Regions from separate parts of the Azospirillum sp. UENF 211521 genome, predicted to be linked through region 2. Evidence: predicted binding sites of a transcription regulator. Region 2 holds the regulator's gene; each other region holds the start of a gene.

Region 1 (4,249 bases), on a different contig from region 2:
TGCTGAGCGCGCTGCCGCGGCCCGACAGGCTGGGGTTCGTCATGAAATAGTTATGGGCGCTGAACGCGTCCGGACCAGCCTCCACCCGATGATAAACGCCATCGGGGCCGAGTTTCCAGGTGTTCGCCTCATCCTTCAGGTTGGCGACCATGATCTGGTCCAAAACCTGCTCGTGCACCGTCGGGTTCTCGATGGGCACCAGCGTCTCGATGCGGCGGTCCAGGTTGCGCGTCATCCAGTCGGCGGAGGAGATGTAGAGCTTGGCCTGCGGGCTGGGCAGCGCTTGGCCGTTGGCGAAGCAGATGACGCGCCCGTGCTCCAGGAAGCGGCCGACGATGCTGCGCACCCGGATGTTCTCCGACAGGCCCTTCACGCCGGGGCGCAGGCAGCAGATGCCGCGGATCACCATGTCGATCTGCACGCCCTTCTGCGACGCCTTGTAGAGCCGGTCAATGATCTCCGAATCGACCAGCGAGTTCAGCTTCACCCAGATGTGGGCGGGCTTGCCGGCGGCGGCGTTGGCGACCTCCGCGTCGATCAGCTGGCCCAGCTTCTGGCGCAGCGTGATCGGGGCGATGGCAATCTTCTCCAGCAGCTTCGGCGTGGCATAACCGGTCATGTAATTGAACATCACCGCCGCGTCGTGGCAGAGCGCCGGGTCGCAGGTGAAGAAGGACAGGTCGGTGTAGACCTTCGCCGTGATCGGGTGGTAGTTGCCCGTCCCGAAATGGACGTAGCTGCGCAGCGCCTTGTTCTCGCGCCGCACCACCAGCGACACCTTGGCGTGCGTCTTCAGGTCGACGAAGCCGTAGACCACCTGGGCGCCGGCGCGTTCCAGATCGCGCGCCCAGCGGATGTTGGCCTCCTCGTCGAAGCGGGCCTTCAGCTCGACCAGGGCGGTCACCGACTTGCCGGCCTCCGCCGCCTCGATCAGCGCGGCGACGATCGGGCTGTCCTTGCTGGTGCGGTAGAGCGTCTGCTTGATGGCGACCACCTGCGGGTCGCGCGCCGCCTGACGGATGAACTGCACCACCACGTCGAAGCTCTCGTACGGGTGGTGGACGACGATGTCCTTGTCGCGGATGGCCGCGAAGCAGTCGCCGCCGAAGTCGCGGATGCGCTCCGGGAAGCGGGCGTTGAAGGGGCGGAAGACCAGATCGGGCCGCTCGTCGACGATCAACTGGCGGGTGTCCGACAGGCCGATCAGCCCATCAAGGATGAACACGTCGTCGTTCGACACGCGCAGTTCGTGGCGCAGGAACTCGCGCAGGTCGGCGGCCATGCCGGCGTCGGTGGCCAGACGGATGACGCTGCCGCGGCGGCGGCGCTTCAGCGCGCTTTCGAAGGTGCGGACCAGATCCTCCGCTTCCTCCTCGATCTCCATCTCGCTGGCGCGCAGGACGCGGAAGACGCCGTGGGCCTTCACCTGGAACGGCGGGAAGAGCCGGTCGATGAACAGCATCACCAGCTTTTCCAGCTGGATGAAGCGGATCTCCGAGCCCGGCAGGCGGATGAAGCGGTCGAGCTGCGCCGGCAGCGGGACCAGCGCGTCGAGGTGCCGCCCCTTAACCGGCTCGTGCAGTTGCAGCGCCAGCGAGAAGCCCAGGTTGGGCAGGAAGGGGAACGGGTGCGCCGGGTCCACCGCGATGGGGGTCAGGATGGGGAAGATGTCGTCGAGGAACTTGGCCTCCAGCCAGTCCTTCTCCCCGTCGGTCAGGTCCTCGGCGCCGGCCACCATGATGCCGGCCTCGCGCAGGTCCTGCTTCAGGCTGCGCCACATGGTCTGCTGCGCGTTCATCAGCTCGACGATGCGCTGGTTCACCGCGGTGAGCTGCTGGGCCGGGGTCAGGTTCTCGGCGCTGGGGGTCTTCACCCCCGCGGCCACCTGCCCCTTCAGGCCGGCGACGCGGACCATGTAGAATTCGTCGAGGTTGCTGGACGAAATCGACAGGAACCTCAGCCGCTCCAGCAGCGGGTGATTCGGGTTGGACGCCTCATCCAGGACGCGCTGGTTGAAGGCCAGCCACGACAGTTCGCGGTTGATGAAGCGCTCCGGCGCGTCCGCTTCGATGCAGGTCGCTTCCAGGTCCTGAAGTTCGGTCACAGCAGCCTCGGGCTTTTGCGTGATGGGTGGTGCCGCTACAGTCCGGTCGGGCCGAACCGCCCCGCCGCGGTCGATGGGCCAGGCAACCTACCCCAACTACGTTACGGTTTTGGGTCAGACAGCATAATACTGCCGTCACGATAATACCGCTGCGAAAACAGTCGCACCCCCGGCGCATCCCGCCGGAGGCCGATTCGGAAGGAAGGGACTCCCGCGATGAAGACGCTCTATCTCATGCGCCACGGCAAGTCGGCGTGGGACGATCCCTCGCTGGACGATCACGACCGCCCGCTGGCGCCGCGGGGGAAGAAGGCGGCCCGGCTGGTCGGCCACGAACTGAAGGAGCGCGGGGCGCGCATCGGGCTGGTGCTGTGCTCCACCGCCCGGCGCGCGGCGGACACCGCCGACCGGCTGCTGGAGGTGATGGACGCGCCTGACATCCCGGTGGAGCGCGAGCGCGGCCTCTACCTGTGCGGGGGGCGCGTCCTCCTGGAACGGCTGCACGACGCCCCCGACTCCGCCTCGTCGCTGATGCTGGTCGCCCACAACCCGGACCTCCACGACCTCGCCCGCGACTTGGCCGGACGCGGCGAGGAGCGGCACCGCGCGGCACTGGCGGAGAAGTTCCCGACCGGCGCCTGCGCCGTGTTCCTGTTCGAGGGCGCCCGCTGGGCCGACCTGGACAGCGGGTCGGGACGGCTGGCCGATTTCATCCTGCCGCGGAAACTCTCTTAACGCCCTTCTGCCAATTGGGGTATTTCAACCCTGAACCGAGCAGGCCCGGAACCGAGCAGGAGTCGCCCCCCGTGTCTTCCGCGCCCCAGAACAACGCGCCCCCGGGTGCACCCGCCGCGGCGTCCGCCACGGTGTCGGCCGTGCGCGAGGTGGAGATGAAGCTCCATCTCGATCCGCGCGACCTCCCCCGCGTTGCGGACCTCCCGGCGCTGAAGGAGAAGGCGGAAGGCGCGCCCGCCGTCCGCGCCCTGCGCACCGTCTATTACGACACGCCGGACCGCCGTCTGTTCCTGGGGGGCGTGGCCCTGCGGGTGCGGCAGGACGGCGACCGGTTCGTGCAGACGCTGAAGACCATCAACGCCGCCACCCCCGGCGATTCGGCCGCGGTGGCCATCCGCAAGAAATGGGACTGGGCCATTCCCACGGCCGCCCCCGACATGACGCCCCTCGACGCCGAGGGCGTGGCCGCCCTGGTGCCGGAGGACGCGCGGGCGGCGCTGGCTCCACAATTCACGACGGAGTTCCGGCGCACCACCCTGCTTGTCCGCCCGGACGCCCTGACCTCCATCGAGGTGGCGGTGGACGACGGCCAGATCACCGCCGGCAACGCCTGCGCCCGCATCAGCGAGGTCGAGCTTGAGCTGAAGTCGGGCCGCATCGGACGCCTGTTCGATCTCGCCTTGGCCCTCCAGCGCCGCGTCCCGGTTCGCATAGGAACGGAGAGCAAGGCGGAAATCGGCGACCGCCTCGTCACCGGGCGCCTGCCCGCCCCCGTCCTGCCGGAACCGCTGGGCTTGACCCCGGTCACCACGGTGGCCGAGGCCTACCGCCACATCATCCGCCACGGGCTGCGCCTGCTGCTCGCCAACGAGGCCTGTGCCCTGGCCGGCGGCGACGTGGAGGGGCTGCACCAGATGCGCGTCGCGCTGCGCCGCCTGCGCACGGCCATCCGCCTGTTCCGCCCTCTCGCCGGGGTGCCGGAGGCCTGCCGCGCCGGGAACGACATCCGCTGGTTCTCCCGCCAGCTCGGCCCGGCGCGCGATTGGGATGTGCTGCTGTCCCACGGGATCGCGCCCTTCTCGGCAACGGAAAAGGCCCCCGCCGACGCGCTCGCCGCGCTGACGGCCGCGGTGCGTGAGGCCCGTCGGGCGCCCGCGCTGGCCGCGGTGGAGGCGATCCAATCGCCACGCTGCACCGGGCTGATCCTGGCGCTCGGCGCTTGGCTGGAGGACGGGGCGTGGCAGTCCGGCGCCGCGCCGGAGGTCCGCGCCCAGCTCGACCGCCCGATGGCCGAGCTGTCCGGCCCCTGGCTGGCCGCCCAGCACGCCAAGGCCCTGAAGGCGGGACGCGACATTGAGGGGGCTGACGCCACGGCGCGCGACCGGCTGCGCCGCCGCCTGCGCAAGCTCC
Region 2 (4,249 bases):
CATGGGCATCGGCGAGGGCCTGTCGGGCAGCCTGATGATGCTGGACACGCTGCACGCCTCGTTCCAGCGCATCACCGTGCGCCGCGACCCGGACTGCCCCCTGTGCGGCGCCCACCCGACCATCCACGACCTGTCCGCCCACTGAGCGGCGGCTGAGAGGCTCCCCCCATGGAAGGTCCTGAAAACCTGTCCATCGTCCTGTTCGCGGGCGGCTTCGACCGGGTGCACTACGCCCTGGTGATGGCCAGCGCGGCGGCGGCGACCAACCGCAAGGTCACGCTGTTCTTCACCGGCCGCGCCCTGAACACGCTGCTGGCCGGGGACGCCGACGGCGCACCGGGCTGGCACCGGCTGGACCCCGCCGACGACGGCAGCCGCCCGGCGGAGCGCGACGCCGCCTTCACCGCCAACGGGCTGGCCGGCTTCGAGGAGTTGCTGGAGGCCTGCGTGATGCTCAAGGTCACGGTCATGGCCTGCGAGATGGGGTTGCGCGCGCTCGGCCTGCCTGTTGGCGCGCCGCTGCGCCCCGACGTGCCGGTGACGACCGGCGGCGTCGTCACCTTCCTGAACGACGCGCCGAAGACCGGCGCGATCCTCTTTGTGTGAGCGCAATGACCGACGACCACAGCCCGGTGGATAATGGTTTGGTGATCGAGCACGCGAACCGCTTCGAGGCGATCGCCGCGGAGGGGTTCGAGGGCCACCCCTACCGGGACGCGCTGGCCCATCAGGCGCAGCATGTGACGGCGCACCCCGACCTCGCCCCGCGGGTGGCGCATGCCCTGCGCATGATGATCGGCTTCATCGAGGACAGCGACCCGGCGAAGCGCTTCGGCCCGAAGGTGGCGATCCTGCGCGAGGCTGTGGAGCTGTTGGAGGGGTAGCTTTCGCAACGCACACTTGGCCCCCACCCTTCCCACGGCTTCGCCGCGGGCCCCTTCCCTCCCCCGCTTCGCAGGAGAGGGAAAATCAGTCCACTCCCCTGCGTCAGCGAGGGAGGGTTCGGGTGGGGGCGAGGTCAGCGCTTGGGCATTTCGCTCAGATGGACTTGCTGTCCAGCGCGTAGCCGGCCGAGCGGACGGTGCGGATCAGGTCCATCTCCGTCTCCTCGTTCATCGCCTTGCGCAGGCGGCGGATGTGCACGTCCACGGTGCGCGGCTCGACATAGACGTCGTGGCCCCACACCACGTCGAGAAGCTGCTCGCGCGAGAAGACGCGGCCGGGGTGCTGCATGAAATGCCGCAGCAGGCGGAATTCGGTCGGCCCCAGATGCACGTCGCGCCCGTTCCGGCGCACCCGGTGGGCGGCCAGATCCATGGTGACGTCGGCGAACTGCAGCGTCTCGTCGGTCATGCCGGGGGCCGAGCGGCGCAGCACGGCGCGCATGCGGGCGACCAGCTCGGTCGGGGAGAAGGGCTTGGTGATGTAGTCGTCGGCGCCGGAGTTCAGGCCGCGCACGCGGTCCGCCTCCTCGCCGCGGGCGGTCAGCATGATGATCGGGATGTCGCGCATCTTGCTGTTGCGGCGCATCTGGCGGCAGACCTCCAGCCCCGACATCAGCGGCAGCATCCAGTCGAGCAGGACGATGTTCGGCGTCTGCTCGCCGGCCAGCAGAAGGGCTTCCTCGCCGTCGGTGGCGGCGTTCACGCGGAAGCCTTCCTTCTCCAGATTGTACTTCAGCAGCGTCACGATGTCGGCTTCGTCCTCGACGATGAGAACGAGCGGCTTCAGCGCCGAATTCATGCTTGTCCCGCTCCCACTGCGCGTCTCGCCGTCACGCGGCATGTCCCGCTCCATCGTTATCCGGGCCGCCGTCCCGCGGCAATCCCCGTTCCGCCGACTCAGTGGAGAGCCCCTCCGGCTCGACCACGGCAAAGCTGCTGCCGTCGCTCTTCGGGCGCGCAGCGCGCAGCGGCGTGCCGACCACCAGGTAATGGATGGTCTCGGCGATGTTGGTGGCGTGGTCGCCGATCCGCTCCAGGTTCTTCGCCATGAAGAGCAGATGCGTGCAGGGCGTGATGTTGCGCGGGTCCTCCATCATGTAGGTCAGGACCTCGCGGAACAGGCTGGTGTAGAGGTCGTCCAGCTCCTCGTCGCGTTCCCAGGCGGCGATGGCGCGCTGAACGTCGCGCTCGATGTAGGCGTCCAGCACGTCCTTCATGATCGACTCGACCAGCCGCCCCATGCGCGGGATGGCCACCGCCGGGCGCACCACCGGCACCTGGGCCAGCGCCAGCGAGCGCTTGGCGATGTTGGAGGCGTAGTCGCCGATCCGCTCCAGGTCCGACGCGATCTTCAGCGCCGACACGATCTCGCGCAGATCCTGGGCCAGCGGCTGGCGCAGGGCGAGCAGGCGCACGGCCTCGGCGTCGATGTCGCGCTCGTAGGCGTCGATGCGCTGGTCGGCCTGCATGACCTGGGCGGCCAGCGCGACGTCGCGGCGGGCCACTGCCTTCACGGCGGCGTCCACCTGCGCTTCGGCGACGCCGCCCATCTGGGTGATCAGGTTGGACAGGCGCTCAAGTTCGTGCGCGAAGGAACGCACGATGTGTTCGTTGCTCATGCTTCACGTCCTTCGCTGAGGAGGAGTCGCGGCGGTGCCCGGAATCAGAGGCCGGGAATCAGAGGCCGGGGATCAGCCGTAGCGGCCGGTGATGTAGCCCTGGGTGCGCTCGTCCCGCGGGTTGGTGAAGATTTCCTCGGTGTCGTCGCACTCCACCATGTCGCCCAGATGGAAGAAGGCGGTCTTCTGGGAGACGCGGGCCGCCTGCTGCATGTTGTGGGTGACGATGACGATCGTGTAGTTCTCGCGCAGTTCGTCGATCAGCTCCTCGATGTGGGCGGTCGCGATGGGGTCGAGCGCCGAGCAGGGCTCGTCCATCAGGATCACCTCGGGGCTGACGGCGATGGCGCGGGCGATGCACAGGCGCTGCTGCTGGCCGCCGGACAGGCCGGTGCCCGGCTCGCGCAGGCGATCCTTCACCTCGTTCCACAAGCCGGCGCGCTTCAGCGAGGTCTGGACGATCTCGTCCATCTCGTCGCGGTGGCTGGCGATGCCGTGGATGCGCGGGCCGTAGGCGATGTTGTCGTAGATCGACTTCGGGAAGGGGTTCGGCTTCTGGAAGACCATGCCGACGCGGGCGCGGAGCTGCACGGCGTCGATGTTCTTGCCGTAGACGTCCTCGCCGTCGAGCGCGATCAGCCCCTCGACGCGGCAGTTCTCGATGGTGTCGTTCATGCGGTTCAGGCAGCGCAGGAACGTCGACTTGCCGCAACCGGACGGGCCGATCAGGGCCATCACGCGGTTTTCCTGGATCTCCAGGTTGATGCCCTTGAGCGCCTGTTTGGCCCCGTAGAACACCTTGACGTCGCGGGCGACCATCTTGGTGCCGTGGATGCCGGCGGCGGGACGCGAAGGCATGGCCGTGGCCGGGATGTGGGTCTGGACGCTCATGGGGTTACCAACGCCTCTCGAATTTCTTGCGCAGGAAGACGGCCAGGCCGTTCATCAGGATGAGGAAGGCGAGCAGGATCATGATCGCCGCCGAGGTGCGCTCCGTGAAGGCCCGCTCGGGGCTGTCCGCCCACATGTAGATCTGCACCGGGATGGCCGTGGCGCTGTCGGTCAGGCCGCCCGGGATGTCCACGATGAAGGCCACCATGCCGATCATCAGCAGCGGCGCCGTCTCGCCCAGCGCGCGGGCCATGCCGATGATGGTGCCGGTCAGGATGCCCGGCAGGGCCAGCGGCAGGACGTGGTGCGTCACCGTCTGCAGCGGCGAGGCGCCGACGCCCAGCGCCGCTTCGCGGATCGACGGCGGCACCGCCTTCAGGGCGACGCGCGAGGCGATGATGATGACCGGCAGGGTCATCAGCGCCATCACCAAGCCGCCGACCAGAGGGGCGGAGCGCGGCAGACCGAAGAAACCGAGGAACACCGCCAGACCCAGCAGGCCGAAGATGATCGACGGCACCGCGGCGAGGTTGTTGATGTTCACCTCGATCAGGTCGGTCCAGCGGTTCTTCGGCGCAAACTCCTCGAGGTAGACCGCGGCGGCGATGCCGATCGGCACCGACAGCAGCATGGTCACCACCAGCGTCAGGGCGGAGCCGACGACGGCCCCCAGGATGCCCGCCTGTTCCGGCTCGCGGCTGTCGCCGGCGGTGAACAGGGTGGTGTTGAAGGTGCTGCGGATGGAGCCGTTGGCGACCAGCGCGTCGATGGCGGCGATCTTGACGTCGTTCAGCC
Region 3 (4,249 bases), 680 kb from region 2:
GGCATCACGGTCGAGAAGCAGACCGGCCACATCGCCTCCCCCATCATGAAGATGAGCCACGAGGGCTTCGGCCGCATGGTGCTGACCACGGGCCGGCTGGTCGTGGTGTCGAAGCATCTGCGCGACGTCCACCGCTTCGGCTTCCCGTCGTTGGAGAAGCTGGCCGCCGACGGCGCGAAGGTCGTGGAAGAGGCTGTGACGCTGATCCGCAAATATCCCGACGTCGCCGATCTGTGAGGGTTCCGCCATGTCCGACATCGACGCCCTGAAGGACGAGGTCAAGAAGCTCAACGCCCGCGCGACCCAGAAGAAGATGGACCTGCACGACCTGTCGGAGGAGTTGCCGCAGAACTGGCAATCCATCCTCCAGGTCGCCCAGGAGACCTACGATGCCTACAAGACCCTGACCGAGAAGCGCGCCGCGCTGAAGGCGCTGGAGACGGCGTCCGCCTGAACACACCTTGCCCCCTCCCCGACCCTCCCCCGCTCTCGCGGGAGAGGGTGCCGTTTGCGAAGCGGCGGCAGTCCCCTCCACCGCCAAAGGCGGGGGAGGGTTAGGGAGGGGGCAACGGCAACGCCCATTCCCACCAAAAACCCCAACAACAAGCCCGATTGAGGAGCAGACGATGGCTGAGTTCGTGACCGGCACCACCCGCGGCGGCGCCGCCTGGACGCCGAAATTCGTGGAAAGCGTCGACCAGAAGATGTGCATCGGCTGCGGCCGCTGCTTCAAGGTCTGCGGCCGCGACGTGCTGGAGCTGATCGGCATCACCGAGGACGGCGACATCGTCGACGCCTTCGACGACGAGGCCGAGAAGAAGGTCATGAGCGTCAAGAACGCCGGCAACTGCATCGGCTGCGAGAGCTGCGGCAAGGTCTGCTCCAAGAGCTGCATCACCCACTTGCCCCAGGCGGCCTGAGGGTCGCCCACCTCACCTGAACCTGTCTGAAGCGGCCTGACGGCCGCCCGCCCCCGGAGAACGGAGCCATGGGCATCCTGCACGCCGCCCCGCCGGGGGTGGGCGACACCACGCGGCTGTACCGCTGGCTGACCGACCGCCAGGGACGCTGCAACGTCTTCGACGCGCATCTGTTCGCCTGCATCCTGTCCCGCCGTTGGCCGGCGGGCCCGGGCGCCCTGGGTCTCGACGAGCGGGCGCTCGCCCAGCTGCTCGACCGCTATTTCCCCGGCGCCTTCGCGGCCGGCTTGCCGGTTCCCGACAGCTCGCCCACCCCCCTGCCGCCGCTTCTCCGGAGCGAGGCGGACGACATCGCCGCCCTTCTGCTCGCCCACCGCTCGCTGGGCATCGAGGAGGAGGACTGGCTCGCCGCGATCCTGGCGCGGGCCATGCTCGACGAGGGTGAGCTGTGGCGGGATCTCGGTCTGGCCGGACCGAGCCATCTCGCGGCGCTGATGGAGCGTCATTTCGACTCGCTGGCCCTGCTGAACGCCGCCGGCACCCGCTGGAAGGCTTTTCTCTACCGTTTCCTCTGCGCGCGGGACGGTCTGATCCCCTGCGGCGCCCCGGTCTGCCGCGATTGCGGCGCGGAGGCCGTGTGCTTCGGGTCGGGTGACTGACGGAACCGATCCGTCAATCACCCCTCTTCCCAAGTCATTCCTCCCCCAGGCCCTTCGCCAGTGCGGCGATGACGCCGTAGCCGACCCGGTCCTGCGGATCGATGTCCGTCAGCTTGGCGAGGATCGCCTTCGCCTCCTCCACCCGCTCGCTGCGCAAGCTGATGAAGGCCAGCGCCTTCAGGGTGAACAGGGTAAAGCGCGGTGGCCCTTCCCTCGTCCAATCCACGCTGTCCACGCGCAGGCTCCGCCAGTCGCCGGCATAGCCGCCCTCGCGCGCCGCCGCGTCCAGCCCGATCATCGCCACCCGCTCCGCGTCCGCGAAGCGCTTGCGGTTGAAGTAGAATTTGTAGAGCGCGTAGAAGACCGGCAGGACGCGCGGCCCCATCCGGTGGGCCTCCCACAGCAGGGCCTCGCAGGCCGCGGCGTCGGGGCGGGCGTTCACCGCCTCCTGCAGTTTCTCGTCGATGTGCTCGGGCACCTCGCCGAAGGCCATCCGCCCGTTGGACATCCGCAATTCGACCGGCCGCTCCATCACCCGTCCCCTTCCGTTGTTTCGCAGAACCGTGCGCCCGTCCGACAATCCTGTATGGGCCGCAAGCCGGTTTCGCAAAAGCCCACAATCAAATTGTGCGTCCTTTCGTCGCAGGATGTCGCAAAGCCGACATGGCCCCGACCCGACAATTGTCGGGAAGACACCAGCCGTCCGACCTGACAATCCATCAAAATCAATGACTTAAAATTTGGCACGCCGCTTGCTGAGCCTATGACCAGGAACGGTCGGCATGCCCGACGGAGCATTTGGAGGCGGCAGACATGGTGACCCTGACGGATGCGGCGGTGAACACCCTGGAGCGCGTGCTGGCGAAGTCCGGCGGCGCCGCGGCCGGCCTGCGCATCGCGGTGGCCGACGGCGGCTGCGCCGGCATGAAGTACCAGATGGGGCTGGAGGCCACGGCGGGCGACGAAGACGCCGTGCTGACCTTCGGCCCGGTGACGATCTTCGTCGATCCGACCAGCCAGCCCTTCCTGACCGGCGTGGTGGTCGATTTCGTCGAAGGGGTCGAGGGCGCGGGCTTCAAGTTCGACAACCCGAACGCGACGGGCAGCTGCGGCTGCGGCAAGTCCTTCTCGGCGGGTCCGGGGGGCAGCTGCTCCTCCGCGCCGGCGGCCGGCGGCTGCGGCACCGCCCACTAACCCCGAACACTCTCCCCCCACCCGGTAACGCGGGAAAGGCAAGGCGTCATGTGGAACTACACCGACAAGGTCAAGGAACACTTCTTCAACCCGAAGAACGCCGGCGCGCTGGATGAGGCGAACGCCGTGGGCGAGGTCGGGTCGATCACCTGCGGCGACGCCCTGAAGCTGATGATGAAGGTCAACCCCGACAGCCAGGTCATCGAGGACGCGAAGTTCCAGACCTTCGGCTGCGGCTCGGCCATCGCGTCCTCGTCGGCGCTGACGGAGATGATCATCGGCAAGACGGTGGACGAGGCGCTGGCCGTCACCAACCGCGACATCGCCGAGTATCTGGGCGGCCTGCCGCCGGAGAAGATGCACTGTTCGGTCATGGGTGCCGAGGCGCTCCGCGCCGCCATCGCCAACTTCAAGGGCGAGGAGTGGGTCGACGACCACGAGGAAGGCGAGCTGGTCTGCAAGTGCTTCGGCATCGACGCGGCGATGATCGAGCGCGCGGTGACCGTCAACAGCCTGACCACGCTGGAGGAGGTCACCCACTACACCAAGGCCGGCGGCTCCTGCCAGACCTGCCACGAGAAGATCGAGGAGGTGCTGGAGGCCGTGCTCGCCAAGACCGGCGCGCTGGCCCCGCCCAAGTCCCACGCTCCCGGCACGGTCGGGCTGGACGCCATCAAGCCGCTGGCCCCGAAGGCCGAGGCCGCCCCGGCGAAGCTCACCAACGTGCAGCGCATGCAGAAGATCATGTTTGCCATCGAGGAGCTGCGCCCGCAGATCCAGCGCGACGGCGGCGACGTGGAGCTGGTGGACATCGACGGCAAGGACATCTACGTCCGGCTGACCGGCGCCTGCTCCGGCTGTTCGCAGTCCGCCGGCACCATGATGGGCGTGCAGGCCAAGCTGGTCGAGGCGCTGGGCGAGTTCGTCCGCGTCAAGCCCGCCTCCCTCCTGCCGGTGGGGGCCTGAGCCATGACCGCACAGGGTATTTACCTCGACAACAACGCCACCACCCGCGTCGACCCGGAAGTGCTGGCGGAGATGCTGCCGCTGTTCACCGAGCAGTTCGGCAACCCCTCCTCCATGCACGGTTTCGGCGCCGCGGTGGGCGGCAAGATCGAATGGGCGCGCAAGCAGGTGCAGGCGCTCCTCGGCGCCGCCCATGACAGCGAGATCGTCTTCACCTCCGGCGGGACGGAGAGCGACAACACCGCCATCCTGTCGGTGCTGGAGGCCTATCCGAAGAAGAAGAGCATCGTCACCAGCGTGGTCGAGCATCCCGCCGTCCTGGCGCTGTGCGACTATCTGGAGAAGAAGCGCGGCTACACCGTCCACCGCATCGGCGTGGACAACCGGGGCAACCTGGACCTCGACGCCTACAAGGCGGCGCTGGGGCCGGACGTCGCCATCGTCTCGATCATGTGGGCGAACAACGAGACCGGGACGATCTTCCCGATCGAGGAGCTGGCCCAGCTCGCC

Evidence for each region. Region 2 encodes PhoB, which activates phosphate uptake and scavenging genes when phosphate is short. Its sites were predicted from a motif close to TNTCATAAAACTGTCA; they were not measured.
Region 1: the regulator PhoB is predicted to act here: its motif matches at 2,206-2,221, upstream of ACWPN5_RS21395 (RNA degradosome polyphosphate kinase).
Region 3: the regulator PhoB is predicted to act here: its motif matches at 2,228-2,243, upstream of ACWPN5_RS04610 (HesB/IscA family protein).

Annotation. Positions count from the first base shown of each region.
Region 1 covers NZ_JBSNCF010000002.1:1,016,305-1,020,553, forward strand. Annotated here, with positions in the region: gene ACWPN5_RS21395 (RNA degradosome polyphosphate kinase) at 1-2,104, opposite strand, end outside; gene ACWPN5_RS21400 (SixA phosphatase family protein) at 2,321-2,839, shown strand; gene ACWPN5_RS21405 (CYTH and CHAD domain-containing protein) at 2,911-4,249, shown strand, end outside.
Region 2 covers NZ_JBSNCF010000001.1:321,167-325,415, reverse strand. Annotated here, with positions in the region: gene ACWPN5_RS01520 (HesA/MoeB/ThiF family protein) at 1-145, shown strand, start outside; gene ACWPN5_RS01515 (DsrE family protein) at 169-606, shown strand; gene ACWPN5_RS01510 (hypothetical protein) at 612-884, shown strand; gene phoB (phosphate regulon transcriptional regulator PhoB) at 1,039-1,743, opposite strand; gene phoU (phosphate signaling complex protein PhoU) at 1,775-2,563, opposite strand; gene pstB (phosphate ABC transporter ATP-binding protein PstB) at 2,636-3,421, opposite strand; gene pstA (phosphate ABC transporter permease PstA) at 3,459-4,249, opposite strand, start outside.
Region 3 covers NZ_JBSNCF010000001.1:998,729-1,002,977, reverse strand. Annotated here, with positions in the region: gene ACWPN5_RS04635 (NifX-associated nitrogen fixation protein) at 1-237, shown strand, start outside; gene ACWPN5_RS04630 (CCE_0567 family metalloprotein) at 248-454, shown strand; gene fdxB (ferredoxin III, nif-specific) at 627-920, shown strand; gene ACWPN5_RS04620 (nitrogen fixation protein NifQ) at 989-1,579, shown strand; gene ACWPN5_RS04615 (hypothetical protein) at 1,614-2,111, opposite strand; gene ACWPN5_RS04610 (HesB/IscA family protein) at 2,393-2,773, shown strand; gene nifU (Fe-S cluster assembly protein NifU) at 2,822-3,739, shown strand; gene nifS (cysteine desulfurase NifS) at 3,743-4,249, shown strand, end outside.